3 regions of the Cellulosimicrobium sp. MI9406 genome follow, and region 2 is predicted to be linked to each of the others. Evidence: riboswitches for the same ligand, from Rfam matches in the RefSeq annotation. Region 2 holds a riboswitch; each other region holds the start of a gene.

Region 1 (5,503 bases), on a different contig from region 2:
GACCGCCCGGTGCTCGTGGTGTGCGCGGTCGGCGGCCGGTCGGCCCGCGTCGCGGACGTCGCTCGCGCCGCGGGCCTCGACGCGCGCTCCGTCGTCGGCGGCGTCCCCGCCCTCCTCACCGCCCTGGAACCTCCTGCCCCCTAACGCCCCCCTGCACGTCGACCAGGTGGTCGTGGTGCGTCCTGGTCGGCGGACGAGCCCGGATGGCCTGCTCGGCCCGCCGGGACGGCCTGGTCGACGGCGTCAGAGGGCCAGGTCGAGGCGGCCCTGCGGGGACGAGCTCGCCAGGGCGCCCTCGCGGCGGGGGATGCGCCCGGCGCCCGCGGCGAGCCGGCCCGACTCGACGGCGAGGCGCATCGCGCGGGCCATGCGGACCGGGTCGGCGGCGCGCGTGACGGCAGTCGCGAGGAGCACGCCGTCGCAGCCGAGCTCCATCGCGAGCGCGGCGTCGGACGCCGTGCCGATCCCCGCGTCGAGGATCACGGGCACCCGGGCCGCGGCGGCGATCGCCTCGATGTTGCGCGGGTTGAGGATGCCGAGCCCCGTGCCGATCGGTGCCCCGAGGGGCATGACGGCGGCGCAGCCGACGTCCTCCAGCCGGCGCGCGAGGATCGGGTCGTCGTTCGTGTAGGGCAGCACGACGAACCCGTCGCGCACGAGCTGGTCCGCCGCCTCGACGAGGCCGACCGGGTCGGGCAGGAGGGTCACGTCGTCGGCGATCACCTCGAGCTTGACCCACTCGGTACCGCACGCCTCGCGCGCGAGGTGCGCGGTGAGCACGGCCTCCCGCACCGAGAAGCACCCGGCGGTGTTGGGCAGCGCGCGGATACCGAGGCGGGCGAGCAGCGCCCAGATCCCCGCGTCGGGGCTCGCGTCCCCGCCGGCGCGGACGGCGACGCGTCGCATCGCGACGGTCGTGAGGGCGGTGCCCGACGCGACGAGCGCGTCCTCGAGCGTGAGCAGGTTCGCGGCCCCGCCGGTGCCCATGACGAGGCGCGACCCGATCAGGGTGCCGGCGACGACGAGCGGGTCGTCGGCGCCGGTCGGCCCGCTCGCGGTGGCGGGGGAGACGTCGGTCGTGGTCATGGGTCCTCCTCAGCCGCCCTGGACGGCGGTGACGATCTCGATGCGGTCCCCGGGCGCGACGACGGTCGTCGCCCAGGCGCCGCGCGGCACGACGGCGTCCCCGACGGCCACCGCGACGCCCTGCGGCGTGCCGTCGGCGACGTAGGCGGGGACGAGCGCGGCGACGAGCCGCTCCAGGTCGACGTCGCCGTCGAGCGGGTACGGCTCGCCGTTGACGAGCGCGGTGGGTGCGGGTGCGGTCACGGGTCTCACCTCGGTGTCGTGGCGGTGCGGGCGAAGCGGTCGGTCCGGGCGGTGGCGAGGGCGGTCGCGACGTCGTCGCCGGGCTCGGTCCCGCCGAGCGCGAAGAGCCTGCCGAGCCCGGCGACGACGGCGTCGGCCGTGAGCGGGGCGAGCAGGATGCCGTTGCGGCCGTGCCCCGTCGCGAGGTGCAGCCCCGGGACGTCCGTCGGCCCGACGAGCGGGAGGTTGTCCGGGGTCGCGGGGCGGCCCCGCGGCGTCACCTCGACCAGCGCGGCCCCGTCGATCCCCGGCAGGAGGGCGCGCGCGTCCCGCAGGAGCGCGAAGACGCCGCCGGCGGTGGCGCGACGGTCGTCGGGGTTCTCCTCGGTGGTCGCCCCGACGACGACCTCCCGGTGCCCGGCGCGCGGCCCCGTCGGCTCGGCGTCGCGCGGCACGACGTACACCGGCCGACCCTGCACGAGCCCGCGCACGACGTGCTCGAGCGCGAGGTCCGGGCCCGCGTCGAGCCGCAGCGTCTGACCCTTCACCGGGCGCGTGGGCACGACGACGCCCGGCACGCCCGCGAGCAGGGCGCCCGACTGCCAGCCCGCCGCGACGACGACCGCACCCGCGCGGTGGAGCCGGCCCGCGTCGTCGTGCACGCCGACCACGCGCCCGGCATCGAGCGCGAGCCGGGTCGCGGCCGCGCGGACGACGCGGGTCCCGGCGGCCGAGCCCGCGCCCGCGGTGTCGCGTCCGACGACCGCCGCGAGCAGCGCGGCGTGCGTCGCGCGCGGGTCGACGGCGTGGTCCGCGGGGGCCCACGCCGCCCCGGCGACGCGCGGGCCCAGGTACGGCTCGCGTCGGCGCGCGTCGGCGACGGTGAGCTCGTGCGACGCGAGACCGTGCGCGGCGTGCAGCGCGAGGACGCGGCGGAGCAGCGCGAGGTCGTCCGCGTCGTAGGCGAGGGTGAGCGTCCCGGCGGTCCGCAGCCCGACGTCCGCCCCCGTCGCCGCGCGCAGGTCCGCGGCGAACGCCGGCCACGCCGCGGCGGCCGCGAGGTGGAGCCGCAGGGCGGCCTCCTCCCCGAAGTCGGCCTCGGTCACCGGCGCGAGCATCCCCGCGGCGGCATGCGTCGCGCCCGCGCCCGGCGTCGGGTCGAGCACCGTGACGGTCAGGCCCGCGCGCGCCGCGCGCCACGCGACGGCGAGACCCACGATCCCGCCCCCCACGACGACGACGTCACGCGCGCCGTCGGGCACGACGGAGCCACCCGCGGACGGGTGGACGGACAGGCTCATGTGCGCTCCCTTCGCTGGCATGACCCAGATCAGGTTCGACGGTCGGCGGCGACGCCCTCTCAGCCCCGTGCGGGGCTCCCGTGCTGTCGGCCACAGTACCTCCTGCCGTGGGCCCGCCGAGGCTAGGCTCCCGCGGGTGAGCTCCGAGACCTCCACCACCCCGGCCACTCCCACCCCGTCGGCGGGGGACGCCGCACGCGCCCGGCTCGCCGACGCGCGGCTCTACCTCTGCACGGACGCGCGCGAGGAGCGCGGCGACTTCGAGGACTTCCTGCGGGCGGCGCTCGCGGGCGGGGTGGACGTCGTGCAGCTCCGCGACAAGACGCTCGACGTCGCGCGCGAGCTCGAGCTCCAGGAGGTCGTCGCGCGGGTCGCGACGGAGCACGGCGCGCTGTGGGCCGTGAACGACCGGGCGGACGTGGCGTCGGTCACGGGGGCGCCGGTCGTGCACATGGGCCAGGGCGACCTGCCGGTCCCGGCGGTGCGGGCGCTGCTGGGCGCGGGGCCCGTGCTCGGCCGGTCCACGCACTCGGCCGCGCAGGCGGCCGCGGCGGAGGCCGACCCGGCGGTGGACTACTTCTGCGTGGGCCCGCTGTGGGCGACCCCGACGAAGCCGGGGCGGGCCGCCGTCGGCCTCGACCTGCTGCGCGACGTCGCGGCGACCCGGCCCGCGACGCCCTGGTTCGCGATCGGCGGGATCGACGCGGACCGGCTCGACGCGGTCCTCGACGCGGGCGCGACCCGGATCGTGGTGGTGCGCGCGATCACGGCGGCGAGCGACCCGGAGGCGGCCGCCCGCGCCCTGCGCGAGCGGGTCGCGGCGCGCGCCGAGGCGCGCACCGACGCCTGAGACGCGGGACGAGCCCCGCCGCACGGCGACTATCCTGGACGGGTGACGTCACCCGCCACCGCTCCCGACACCCCCACCACCGCCGAGGTGGCCTCGACCCCGCGGCCCGTGCTCGTCGTCGACTTCGGCGCCCAGTACGCGCAGCTCATCGCGCGCCGCGTGCGCGAGGCCAAGGTCTACTCCGAGATCGTGCCGCACACCTTCACGGTCGAGCAGATGCTCGCGAAGGACCCGGCCGCGATCATCCTCTCGGGCGGCCCCTCGTCCGTGTACGCGACGGGTGCCCCGTTCGTCGACCCGGCGCTGTTCGAGGCCGGCGTGCCCGTCATGGGCATCTGCTACGGCTTCCAGGCCATGGCGAAGGCGCTCGGCGGCGAGGTCGCCCAGACGGGCCTGCGCGAGTACGGCGGCACCGAGGTCGAGGTGTGCGCCGCGGGCGTGCTGCTCGACGGCACGCCGCAGAACCAGACCACGTGGATGAGCCACGGCGACGCCGTGCACCGCGCGCCCGAGGGCTTCGAGGTCCTCGCGACGTCGTCGGGCTCGCCGGTCGCCGCGTTCGAGGACCGCGAGCGTCGCCTCTACGGCGTGCAGTGGCACCCGGAGGTCAAGCACTCCGCGCACGGCCAGACGGTGCTGGAGCACTTCCTGTACGACGGCGCGGGCCTCGCCCCGGACTGGACGCCCGGCAACGTCATCGCGGACCAGGTCGCGGCGATCCGCGCCCAGGTCGGCGACGCGCGCGTCATCTGCGCGCTCTCGGGCGGCGTGGACTCCGCCGTCGCCGCGGCGCTCGTGCAGCGCGCGGTGGGCGACCAGCTCACGTGCGTGCACGTGGACCACGGGCTGATGCGCGCGGGCGAGGTGGAGCAGATCGAGCGCGACTTCGTCGCGGCGACGGGCGTCAACCTCGTGATCCGTGACGAGAAGGAGCGGTTCCTCACCGCGCTCGCCGGGCACAGCGACCCGGAGACGAAGCGCAAGATCATCGGCCGCGAGTTCATCCGCGTGTTCGAGGACGCGGCGCGCCAGATCGTCGAGGACGCGGGCGAGCACGGGGCCGAGGTGAAGTTCCTCGTGCAGGGCACGCTCTACCCGGACGTCGTCGAGTCCGGCGGCGGCGAGGGCGCGGCGAACATCAAGAGCCACCACAACGTCGGCGGCCTGCCCGACGACCTGCAGTTCTCGCTCGTCGAGCCGCTGCGCACCCTGTTCAAGGACGAGGTCCGCGCGGTCGGCCGCGAGCTCGGCGTGCCCGAGGAGATCGTCGCGCGCCAGCCGTTCCCGGGCCCCGGGCTCGGCATCCGCATCGTCGGCGAGGTCACGGCGGACCGCCTCGAGACGCTGCGCGCCGCCGACGCGATCGCGCGCGAGGAGCTGACGAAGGCGGGTCTGGACGACGAGATCTGGCAGTGCCCGGTCGTGCTGCTCGCCGACGTCCGCTCGGTCGGCGTCCAGGGCGACGGCCGCACCTACGGCCACCCGATCGTGCTGCGCCCCGTCTCGTCCGAGGACGCGATGACGGCCGACTGGACGCGCCTGCCCTACGACGTGCTGTCCGTCATCTCGACGCGCATCACCAACGAGGTCTCCGAGGTCAACCGCGTCGTGCTCGACGTGACGAGCAAGCCCCCGGGCACCATCGAGTGGGAGTGACCCCCTAGCGGGACGGACGGGCCCGACGATCCACGGCGATCGTCGCGGCCCGTTCGTATGCCCGCTCCACGTCGGCGAGCACGCGCGGCCAGCCCGCCGACGACGGCACGTCCCGGTTGTGGGCGACGATCCGGTCGAGCAGGCCGTCCTCGGTCGCGAGGCGCACGAGCGCGTCGGCGAGGCCGGCGTCGTCGTCCGCCACGAGCGCGTCGACGCCGTCGGTGAGGCGCTCCGCCACGCCCGACTGCGAGCGCGTGAGCACCGCCAGCCCGGCGGCCTGGCCCTCGAGCGCCGCGATGCCGAACGCCTCCTCGACGGCGGGCGCGGCGAACACGTCGGCGCGCGCGTAGAGCCGCTGGAGGCCCGTCGCGTCGAGGCGGCCGGGGAG
Region 2 (5,503 bases):
GCCCGCGCCGCCGGTGGCCTGCCGCGGCACGGTGCACCGCGAGGCGTCGGGCACGCAGGGCGACCGGGCCGGCGTCCGCGGCGCGGGGGTCGACGGTGCGGGGGTCGGCGGTGCGCCCGAGGTTGACGAGCCAGGCGTCGGTCGCGGGTGCGCCGAGCGGGCCCGGGGCTCCGGCGCGCTCCAGCCGGATGTCGAGCGGCAGCCAGCACCCGAGCGCGGCGAGCGTGGCGGCGTGCGCGCGCAGGACGGCGGTCGTGGGGCCGTGCGCGACGACGCGACCGGTGTCGTCGAGCACGAGCGTCGCGGCCGGGAGTGTCCCGACGTCGTCGAGGCGGTGCTCGACGAGCACGACCGACCGGCCGGGGGTGTCGGGCGCGTCCCGTCCGGGCGCCCGGACGAGCCCGCCCACGAGCGTCCCGACCTCGTGCGCCGCCGCCGGGTCGAGGAACGCCGTCGGCTCGTCGAGGACCACGAGCTCGGGGTCGGCGACGAGCGCCGCCGCGAGGGCGACGCGCTGCGCCTCGCCCCCCGACAGCGCGTGGGTCGGCCGGTCGTGCAGGTGGTCCGCACCGACGGCGGCGAGCGCGGTGGCGGCGCGGGCGTCCATCGTGCGCGGGTCCGCCGCCCGGTTCTCGAGCGCGAACCGCAGCTCGTCGTCGACGCGGGCGAGACAGAGCTGGTCGCCCGGCCGCTGCTGGACGAGGCCGACGCGCGCGGCGAGCGCCGCCGGGGTCGTGTCGCGCGGGTCGACGCCCGTCACGCGCAGGTCGCCCGTGACCGACCCCGGGAGCGTGTGAGGCACGACGCCGACGAGCGCACGCAGCAGCGTGGACTTCCCGCAGCCCGAGGGGCCGAGCACGAGCAGCCCGGTGCCCGCGGGGACGGTGAGCGTGAGGTCGTCGAGCACGCGCGTGCCGTCGTGGCCCACGGTGACGGTCAGACCGGCGGCGGCGACGGCGTCGGGCACGTCGCAGGGCACGTCGCCGGGCACGGCGTCCGGCGTGACGTCCGGTGCGGCGGTCGGTGCCTCAGCCACGGCGGTCGGCCCCGATCGCGAAGGCGTCGAGCGCGCCGGTGCGGGCGAGGGCGTCGCCGAGGAGGCGCGCCGCGATCCCGCACAGCACGACGCACGAGACGACCTGCACGCCGAGCCGGAGCATCGCGTAGTCCTGCCCGAGCCAGCCGAAGCGGACCGCGTTGAACGCGTACGTGACGAGCGCCGCGCTCACTCCCGACGCGACGAAGACCCACCAGCGGTAGCGGCGGTACCGGGTGAGGGCGAAGGGGATCTCGGCGCCCATGCCCTGGACGAGCCCCACGAGGACGAGCAGCGGGCCGGCGGGCGACGCGAGGAAGACCACCTCGACGAGCGCCGCGAGCGTCTCGGTGAGGATGCCGACGCCCGGCTTGCGCACGATGTACGTCGCGAGCGGGCCGACGACGATCCACGCGCCCGCGAGCACGTTGGCGGCGAGGTCCGCGAGCGGTCCCATGGCGAGCTGGAGCGGGGCCCAGAGCTGCACGAACGCCCAGTAGACGAACCCGAACACGACCCCCAGCACGGCGACGAGGACGGTCTCGTGGAGGGTGAGGCCGCGGCGTCGGGCACGGCTCGGGGGAGTGGCGACGGCGCGGTCCCGAGGGGCGGGCGTGGGACCCACGCCGTCGGGTCGGTCGTCGGGCGTGGCGGTGGGCGGGGTCGCCCGGGGCGGCGTGGTGCGGGGCTCGGTCATGCGCTTCCCTCCGTCGGGCCCCGGGGCGAGGGGTGCACGACGGCGCGCCACCGCCGCCCCCGCGCGGACGGCACGCGCGGGGCGCGGGCACGAGCGCGCAGGGGACGGTGACGTCGGCCCTGCTCCCTTCGCTGGTACGAACCAGATCAGGTTCCACGGGTCTGCAGGGGGGACGGGTGTCCGGCCTGCACTCTCAGCGCTCGTGCGCTCCCCGGGGGCGTTCGGCCCGACCCTAGGGCCTGGACGGCCGCCGGACAATCCCGGCGTCTCACCCACCGGGACGCCCGGCCGCCGTGAGAAGGTGACGGCGACGAGGCGCCCGCGCGGACCCGGGTACGGGCTCCGACCACGAGGAACGAGGCAGTGCGCATGACCCGAGACAACGACCCCGCCGCGGTCGCCGAGCTGGACCGCCTCGACGAGGCCGTGCGGAGCGCGCCCGCGGGCGACACGTCGGCCCAGATCGCGCTGTGGCGGCAGACGGTGCGCCTCGGCACGTGGTTCTTCATCGCGCGGGGGTCCGAGGACCAGCCGCGTCCGTACGCCGTCGCTGCGGACCAGGGGCCCATGATCTGCCTCTACAGCAGCGCCGCGCGCGCGGACGAGGCGGCCCGGGCGCTCGGTCTGGCGGACGACGAGACAGGCGCCGTGCCGTTGCTCGGGGTACCCGTGCCGGCGGCGATCGACTACGTCGCGTCCTTCGGCGCGGCCGGGGTCGTCGGTGTCGCGCTGGACCATCCGCGCATCGGCCACCACATCCCCCTCGGGAACCTGGCGCTGCTCAAGGCGTGGTCCGCCGACGAATGACCCGCCCTTGACAGCGCGTTCGAACGTTTGTTCGAATAGCGCGATGCGGTGGGACGGACAGGCGCTCGGCGCGGACGACGGCGCGCTCCCCGGGCTGGAGCGGGTCGGCCTCGTCCGCAGCGTGCGCACGCCCGAGTTCGCGGGCATCACGTTCCACGAGGTCACGGCCAAGAGCGCGCTGTCCAAGGTGCCGGCGATGTCGCGCATGCCGTTCCGGTGGACCGTCAACCCGTACCGCGGGTGCAGCCACGCGTGCTCCTACTGCCTCGCGCCCGCCACCCCGGTGCTGCTGGCCGACGGCACGCAACGGCCGATCGGCGAGCTGCGTGTCGGCGACGAGATCGTCGGCACCGCCCCGCACGGCGCGTACCGGCGCTACGTGCGCACCCGGGTGCTCGACCGCTGGACCACCCGCAAGCGCGCCTACCGCGTGACCCTCGCCGACGGCACGCGCCTCGTGGCGAGCGGCGACCACCGGTTCCTCACCGAGCGCGGGTGGCGCCACGTCGTCGGCGGTGCCGGGCACCGTGCCCGCCTGGCGCTCGGCGACGTGCTCGTCGGGCCGGGCGCCGCGGCGCTCGCGGACGGGCGGCCCGTCCTCGACGGCCAGGACGTCACCGGCGGCGAGGCGCTGCGCGTCGACTCCCTGGAAGCACTCGACGGGCCGGGGGAGACGACGGAGCTGGTCGACATCACGACCGGCACGCGCGACTTCGTCGCCGCGGGGGTCGTGAGCCACAACTGCTTCGCCCGCCCCACGCACCAGTACCTCGACCTCGACGCGGGCGAGGACTTCGACCGGGAGGTCGTGGTCAAGGTCAACGTCGACGACGTGCTGCGCGCCGAGCTCGCCCGCCCGTCCTGGGCGCGCGAGGCCGTCGCGCTCGGCACCAACACCGACCCGTACCAGCGCGCCGAGGGTCGCTACCGCCTCATGCCCGGCATCATCGACGCGCTCGCCGGGTCGGGCACGCCGCTGTCCGTGCTGACCAAGGGCACGCTCCTGCGCCGCGACCTGCCGCTGCTCGTCGACGCAGCCTCGCGCGTCGAGGTCGGGATCGGCGTGTCCCTCGCGCTCCTGGACCCCGAGCTCCAGGCGAGCGTCGAGCCCGGCACGCCCTCGCCGCGCGCGCGGCTCGACCTCGTCCGCACGGTCCGGGAGGCCGGTCTGCCGTGCGGCGTCATGGTCGCTCCCGTGCTGCCGTGGCTCACCGACTCGACCCGCGCGCTCACCGAGCTGCTCGACGCCGTCAAGGACGCGGGCGCGACCGGCGTCACGGTGCTGCCCCTGCACCTCAAGCCCGGCACGCGCGAGTGGTACATGGGCTGGCTCGCGCGCGAGCACCCGCGCCTCGTCCCCGGGTACGAGCGCGTGTACGCCCGCGGCACGTACGCCTCGACGGCGTACCGGTCCTGGCTGTGGGACCGGGTGCGGCCGATGCTCGAGGCACGCGGGTTCGGGGTCGCGGGCCACCGCGGCCCCGCGGGCGTCGAGGGCCGGTTCCGCCGCGGCGAGCCCGGCGACCGGCACCGCCGGCCAGGGCCGCCGACGGACGGCGCCTACCCGGCCGGCAGCCTCGCCGTCGACCCGGCGCCGCAGGACGCGCGCGACGGCCCCGGCGGGGCGCTCGCGGGCATGCCGGTGGACGGCGGCGGGCTCGACGTCGTCGGCGGGGGAGTGGAGCAGGTCCTGTTCTGACCTGTCTCAGGCGTCGGCGAGGCGCGCCGGGAAGCCGCCCGTCGCCACCGGTCCCCAGCGCGTGATCGTCAGCCGCACGAGCGACTTGCCCTGGGTGACCATCGCGGCGCGGTACTCGTCCCAGTCCGGGTGCTCGCCGCCGACGGCGCGGTAGTAGTCGACCAGCGGCTCGACCGACTCGGGCAGGTCGATCACCTCCGCCTCGCCGTCGACCTGCACCCACGGGTCGGAGAACCGCTCGCCCAGGGACAGCAGCGACGCGCGCGGGTCGCGGCGCACGTTGACCGCCTTGGCGCGCTCCGGGTACGTCGACACGACGACCCGACCCGCGTCGTCCACCCCGTACGTGACCGGGCTGAGCTGGGGGCGGCCGTCGGCGCGGGTGGTGACGAGGACGCCGTCGTGCCGGGAGCGCAGGAACTCCTCGAGCTCGTCGCGCTCGACGCGCCGGTTCGTCGCGATGGTGCGTGCCACGGGTCACCCTCCTTCGTGCGGGCGGCGGGCCGGACGGCCCTGCCGCGGCCGGTCGGCCCGTGCGCGCCCGCAGGCGCCGCGCCGGTCCCGGCGGTGCCGCCACGGGACGTCGCGGCGGCACCGCCACGGTATCCGGTCGCCCCCGCCGGTCGAGAGCGGACCGTCGACCGCCTCCGGTCGGAGGTATCCGTTCGAGCCGCCCGCCCGCCCGCACTAGACTTCAGCGGACGCGTCCCCGCTCCGGGAGCGCGACCCCCCACCGCCCACCTGGAAGGAACCCTCCGTGCTGCGCACCCGAACGGCCGGCTCACTGCGGGCCGAGCACACCGGTCAGACCGTCACCCTCACGGGCTGGGTCGACCGTCGGCGCGATCACGGCGGCGTCGCCTTCATCGACCTGCGCGACGCCTCCGGCATCGCCCAGGTCGTCATCCGCGACGAGGCCGTCGCGCACCCGCTGCGCAACGAGTTCGTCCTCCAGGTCACGGGCGAGGTCTCGCGCCGCCCCGACGGCAACGAGAACCCGTCCCTGCCCACGGGCGAGATCGAGGTCGTCGCGACCGACGTCGTCGTGCTCAACACCTCCGAGGCCCTGCCGTTCCAGGTCTCGACGGCGCTCGCGGACACCGAGACGATCGGCGAGGAGGCGCGCCTCAAGCACCGCTACCTCGACCTGCGCCGGCCCACCCCCGCGCACGCCCTGCGCCTGCGCGCCAAGGCGAACCAGGCCGCACGCCGCGTGCTCGACGCCGAGGAGTTCGTCGAGATCGAGACGCCGACGCTCACCCGC
Region 3 (5,503 bases), on a different contig from region 2:
GGCTCGGCGACGAGGTGCTCGAGATCAACGTGACGCCCGACCGCGGGTACGCGTTCTCCTACCGCGGTGTCGCGCGCGAGTTCTCGCACTCGACGGGCGCGCGCTTCACGGACCCGGGCCTGCCCGGCTCCCTGCCCACGCCCCCGCCCGCGGCGACGCCCGACGGCTTCCCCGTCGAGGTCGACGACGCGGCTCCGGTCCACGGCGTCGTCGGGTGCGACCGGTTCGTCACGCGCGTCGTGCGCGGGCTCGACCCCGCGGCGCAGACGCCCGCGTGGATGCAGCGCCGCCTCACGGCGTCGGGCATGCGGCCCATCTCGCTCGCGGTCGACGTGACGAACTACGTCATGCTCGACCTCGGGCAGCCGCTGCACGCGTACGACCTCGAGAAGGTCGCGGCCCCCGTCGTGGTGCGGCGCGCCGCCCCGGGCGAGCGGCTCACGACGCTCGACGACGTGGACCGCGCGCTCGACCCGGAGGACCTGCTCATCACCGACAGCCCCGACGGTGCACGCGGCGCGCGCGTGCTGGGTCTCGCCGGCGTCATGGGCGGTGCCTCCTCGGAGGTCGGGCCGGAGACGACGGCGGTGCTCGTCGAGGCCGCCCACTTCGACCCCGTGACGGTCGCGCGCACGTCGCGCCGCCACAAGCTGTCGAGCGAGGCCGCGAAGCGGTTCGAGCGCGGCGTGGACCCGCTGCTGCCCGCGGTCGCGGCGCAGCGCGTCGTCGACCTGCTCGTCGAGCTGGGCGGCGGGACCGCCGACCCGGCCGTCAGCGACCTCGACCGCGTGACCGCGCCCACCCCGATCCACCTGCCCGTCGGCGAGGCCGAGCGTCTCGTCGGCGTGCCGTACACGCTCGAGCAGGTCGTCGGGACGCTCGGGGCGATCGGGTGCGCGGTCGACGCGGACGACGCCGCCGCGACGGGCGTCGTCGTCGTGACCCCGCCGTCGTGGCGCCCCGACCTCACCGAGCCGGCCGAGCTGGTCGAGGAGGTCGCGCGCCTCGTCGGGTACGACGAGATCCCGTCGGTGCTCCCCTCGGCGCCCGGCGGCCGCGGGCTCACGCGCGAGCAGCGCGTGCGCCGGTCGGTCGCCCGCGCGCTCGCCGAGCACGGGTTCGTCGAGACGCTGAGCTACCCGTTCGTCGGCGAGGGCGAGCTCGACGCGCTGCGGATCCCCGCGGACGACGAGCGCCGCCGGGCGCTGCGCCTGCTCAACCCGCTGGCCGACGACCGCCCCCTGATGCGCACGGACGTGCTGAGCACGCTCCTGGAGACCACGCGCCGCAACGTGGGCCGCGGGCTCGGGGACGTCGCCGTGTTCGAGGTCGGCCTCGTGACGCACCCGCGCCCGGGCGCCCCGGCCGCGCCGTCGCTGCCCGGCGGGGTGCGTCCCTCCGACGACGACCTCGCCGCGATCGAGGCCGCGCTCCCGGCGCAGCCGCGCCACGTCGCGGGCGTCCTGGTCGGTCGTCGCGAGCGGGCGGGCTGGTGGGGCTCCGGCCGGCCGGCGGACTGGACGGACGCGCTCGACGCGGCGCGCCTGGTCGCGGACCGCGCCGGTCTGCGGGGGGACGACGCCGTGCGCGTGGTCGCCGACACCGCGCGGGCCCCGTTCCACCCGGGCCGCTGCGCGCGCCTCGAGCTCGCCGACGGGACGGTCGTCGGGCACGCGGGCGAGCTGCACCCCAAGGTGCTCGAGAACGTCGGCCTGCCCGCCCGCTCCGTGGCGTTCGAGCTCGACCTGTCGGCGCTCGTCGCGGGTGCGTCCGACGAGCCCGTCCAGGCGACCCCGGTCTCCGGGTTCCCGGCGGCGAAGGAGGACCTCGCGTTCGTCGTCGCCGCCGACGTGCCGGCCGAGGCGCTGCGCGCCGCGGTCGTCGAGGGCGCCGGCGAGCTCGCGGAGGAGGTCGTGCTGTTCGACGTCTTCACGGGCGAGCAGGTGGGCGCCGGGCGCAAGTCGCTCGCGTTCTCGCTGCGGCTGCGCGCCGCGGACCGCACCCTCACCGCCGACGACGTCGCGCGGGTCCGGGAGGGCGCCGTGGCCGCCGCGCGCGAGCGCGTCGGGGCGGAGCTGCGCGCATGAGCGGCGCACCGAGGCAGGGCGCGACGCCGGACGTGGCGCCCGCGCGCACCGCGCTCGTCACCGGGGCGTCGCGCGGCATCGGCCGCGCGGTCGCCGTCGGGCTCGCCGCGTCCGGTCTCGACGTCGCGCTCCTCGCACGCGACGCGGGCCGGCTCGCCGGGGTGGCCGACGAGATCGCCGCGCTCGACGGCGCGGGCCGGGCCGTCGTCGTCACGGCGGACGTGACCGACGCGGCGGCGGTGGCCGCGGCCGTCCGCGAGGCCGAGGCCACGCTCGGGAGCGTGGACCTGCTCGTCAACAACGCGGGCCGGGTCGACGCCGAGGTGCCGCTCTGGGAGGCGGACCCCGACGAGTGGTGGGCCGTCCTGGAGACCAACGTGCGCGGGCCGTTCCTGCTCGCGCGCGCCGTCGTCCCCGGGATGCTCGCGCGCGGCGGCGGCCGCGTCGTCGACCTCAACAGCGGCGCGGGCTCGCACGACATGGAGGGCGCGAGCGCGTACAACGCGAGCAAGACGGCGCTCCTGCGTCTCGGGGCGAACCTCCACCGCTCGGGCCACGCGCTCGGGCTGCGGACCTTCGAGGTGTCGCCGGGCGTCGTGCAGACCGACATGACGGCGTCCATGGTCATGCACGAGGGCCGCACGGAGTGGACGCCCGTCGAGCGCACGGTCGAGATGGTCGTCGCGATCGCCCGCGGCGAGCTCGACGCGTTCTCGGGGTCGTTCGTGCGCGTGACGCACGACTCGCCCGGGTCGCTCCGCGCGGCCGCCCAGGAGGCCGCCCGCGCGGGCGTCGCGCTGCCCGGTCCCGACGGCCGTCGGCTGCGCGTCACGCGCTGGGGCTCCGACGACCCGATGCCGGGGGAGCTCCCCGCCCGCTGAGCGCACGCGCCCCGCACGGCCGACGCCGCCCGACCCCCCGGTCGGGCGGCGTCCGTGCGTCCGGGCACCGGGTCACAGCGGGACGCACGCGTCCCGGTCGACCCACACGTGCCACAGGCCCCGCTCGGGGTGCTCGTACTCGAACGCCACGAGGCCGCCCGCGTCGTGCGTGACGACGCCCGTGAGCACGACCCGCCGGCCGTCGCGGTCGTACGTCGTGCAGAGGGCGGGCACCTGGACCGGGACGGGCGCGTCCGGCAGGAAGGGGCGGGTCGCGGGGGCGACGTGCTGCGTCATACCCGGAAAGACGCGCGCACGCGCGTCGTCTCACGCGTCGGGGCGGGTGAAAAGCGCACGGGTCGCCGCGTAGCATGGCCCGCGACACGGGGTGCCCCGCACCGGGGCTGAGATGAGACCCGTCGAACCTGATCTGGCTCGTACCAGCGAAGGGATGTCCGCGCGATGACGCTCGCCCTGCCTCGGCACACCTCCGACCCGGCCTCCGCTCCCGCGGACCGTGACCGCCGGCCCGACCCGGGCCGTCGGCCCGACCCGGCACCGTCCCGCCCCCGCGTCCTCTCCGTCGCGGGGACCGACCCGACCGGCGGCGCCGGGATCCAGGCCGACCTCAAGGCGTTCTGCGCGCACGGCGCCTACGGCATGGCCGTCACCACGGCGCTCGTCGCGCAGAACACCCACGGCGTACGGTCGGTGCACGTCCCCGGGCCGGCGTTCCTGCGCGCGCAGCTCGACGCCGTGTCCGACGACGTCGAGGTCGACGCCGTGAAGATCGGCATGGTCGCGGACGAGGCGAACGCCCGCGCCGTCGGGGAGTGGCTCGACGACCTCGCCGCGGCGCGCGCCGCCGCGGGTGCTCCGCGGCCCTGGGTCGTCCTGGACCCGGTGATGGTCGCGACGTCCGGCCACCGCCTGCTCGACGCGGGTGCGGAGCAGGCCGTGCGCGACCTCGCGGCGCGCGCCGACGTCGTCACGCCGAACCTGCCCGAGCTCGGCGTCCTCGGCGGGCAGGAGCCCGCGACGACGTGGGACGACGCCCTGCGCCAGGCGACGCAGTACGCGACCGCGAGCGACGCCGTCGTGCTGCTCAAGGGCGGTCACCTCAGCGGACGCACGTCGCCCGACGCGCTCGTCGTCCCCGCGCCCGGGCCGACGACGGGCCGCGCGCCGGGGGCGCCCACCGTCACGACGTTCGACGCCGAGCGCATCGACACGCCCCACACCCACGGCACGGGGTGCTCGCTCTCGGCGGCGCTCGCGGCGCTGCGACCGCAGCGCGCGAGCTGGGAGGAAGCGACCCGCGAGGCGAAGGAGTGGCTCACGGGCGCGCTGCGCGCCGGCGCCGCGCTGCGGGTGGGGACGGGCCGGGGGCCCGTGGACCACCTGCACCGCTCGGCGCCCGTGCGGCGGGGCTGAGCCCGGGTCGACCGGCCGAGCCCGGGCTGCGACGTGCCTGACCCCGGCCCGCGGGGCGCGCTCAGGCCGTGGGGCGGCTCGCTGCGTGGTCGGCCGTGGGGCCGACTCCGCGGTCGGTGTCGAGGTCGGCCAGCGCGTCGCGGAGCACGGCGAGCGTCGCGCGCGCGACGGCGAGGCGCTGCGCGGGCGGGGCGTCCGCGGGCCGCGTCGTCACCTTGGCGCCGACGAGCGGGACCGGCCCGGCCGCGGCGAGGAACTCGCGCACCTCGGCCGGGCCGAGCATCGACTCGTCCGGGCCGGGGAGCGCGGGGTCCGGGCCGTGGGGCGGCACGTGCGCGTCCGCCCACGGCGCACCCCACCGGCCGGGCCGGCCGGCGGCACCGGAGAGCATCGCGCTCGCGAGGAGGCCTGCGCCGGCGGCCGCCCGCGCGTGCTCGACGGGCGTCGCGGCGCTGCGCCCCTCGATGGCGGACCGGCCCCAGTTGAGCCCGACGTGCAGGGGGTGGCCGGTGTCCCGGGCCGCGCGCGCGACGGCCGCGATCTCGTCGTCGAGCGCGAGGAAGCCCTTCTCCGCGACGCCCCACGGGCGGGGCGCGTCGCAGTGCTCCACCACGAGCGGCAGCCCGGCGGGCGCGACGGCGGCCAGCTCGGTGAGGCTGCGCGCGAGCGCCGCGCCGGAGCCGCGGCCGGGACCGGGCGCGGACTGGAGCTCGACCGCGACGACGCGCCGTCGACCCTCCGCCTCGGCGAGCCGGGTCATGGCCGCGAGGACGCGCGCGACGCCGTCGACCGCCTCGCGCCGACCCTCCTCGTCGTCGGACGCGAGGCCGTAGGAGCGGTCGGCCGCGGCGCGGCGGGCCGTCGCGGCGACCGTCGTCGGCAGCAGCGCCCAGTGCGGCGGCAGCGCGGCCGCGGTCGTCGCGAGCGCGTCCGCGTCGTCCGGGTCGACGGGGTGCTCGAGGCCGTCGAGGCCGTCCTCGTCGAGGGCGGCGTACCAGCCGCCCGGGTCGGGGACGCCGGCGAGGGCATAGGCGCCGAGCAGGGTCAGGGGGCGGTCGTGCAGGTCGGTCATCGGTCCTCGTCGGTGGTGGTGGGGGATGC

Evidence for each region. A riboswitch is a leader RNA that binds a small molecule or an ion and turns the genes downstream of it on or off. The one in region 2 is predicted to bind thiamine pyrophosphate.
Region 1: another riboswitch for thiamine pyrophosphate. It lies ahead of thiO (glycine oxidase ThiO); the one in region 2 lies ahead of MT994_RS12755 (ECF transporter S component).
Region 3: another riboswitch for thiamine pyrophosphate. It lies ahead of thiD (bifunctional hydroxymethylpyrimidine kinase/phosphomethylpyrimidine kinase); the one in region 2 lies ahead of MT994_RS12755 (ECF transporter S component).

What each region holds. Positions count from the first base shown of each region.
Region 1 is NZ_JALIZI010000004.1:151,794-157,296, forward strand. Features, by position in the region: gene MT994_RS08875 (ThiF family adenylyltransferase) at 1-144, shown strand, start outside; gene MT994_RS08880 (thiazole synthase) at 244-1,086, opposite strand; gene thiS (sulfur carrier protein ThiS) at 1,096-1,329, opposite strand; gene thiO (glycine oxidase ThiO) at 1,335-2,609, opposite strand; TPP riboswitch at 2,599-2,701, opposite strand; gene thiE (thiamine phosphate synthase) at 2,746-3,459, shown strand; gene guaA (glutamine-hydrolyzing GMP synthase) at 3,502-5,115, shown strand; gene MT994_RS08905 (glycosyltransferase family 4 protein) at 5,120-5,503, opposite strand, start outside.
Region 2 is NZ_JALIZI010000006.1:159,085-164,587, forward strand. Features, by position in the region: gene MT994_RS12750 (ATP-binding cassette domain-containing protein) at 1-1,036, opposite strand, end outside; gene MT994_RS12755 (ECF transporter S component) at 1,029-1,733, opposite strand; TPP riboswitch at 1,838-1,957, opposite strand; gene MT994_RS12760 (hypothetical protein) at 2,103-2,540, shown strand; gene MT994_RS12765 (Rv2578c family radical SAM protein) at 2,584-4,239, shown strand; gene MT994_RS12770 (PPOX class F420-dependent oxidoreductase) at 4,246-4,713, opposite strand; gene aspS (aspartate--tRNA ligase) at 4,997-5,503, shown strand, end outside.
Region 3 is NZ_JALIZI010000007.1:17,033-22,535, reverse strand. Features, by position in the region: gene pheT (phenylalanine--tRNA ligase subunit beta) at 1-2,087, shown strand, start outside; gene MT994_RS13745 (SDR family oxidoreductase) at 2,084-2,968, shown strand; gene MT994_RS13740 (hypothetical protein) at 3,041-3,265, opposite strand; TPP riboswitch at 3,343-3,437, shown strand; gene thiD (bifunctional hydroxymethylpyrimidine kinase/phosphomethylpyrimidine kinase) at 3,431-4,402, shown strand; gene MT994_RS13730 (DUF4862 family protein) at 4,464-5,474, opposite strand.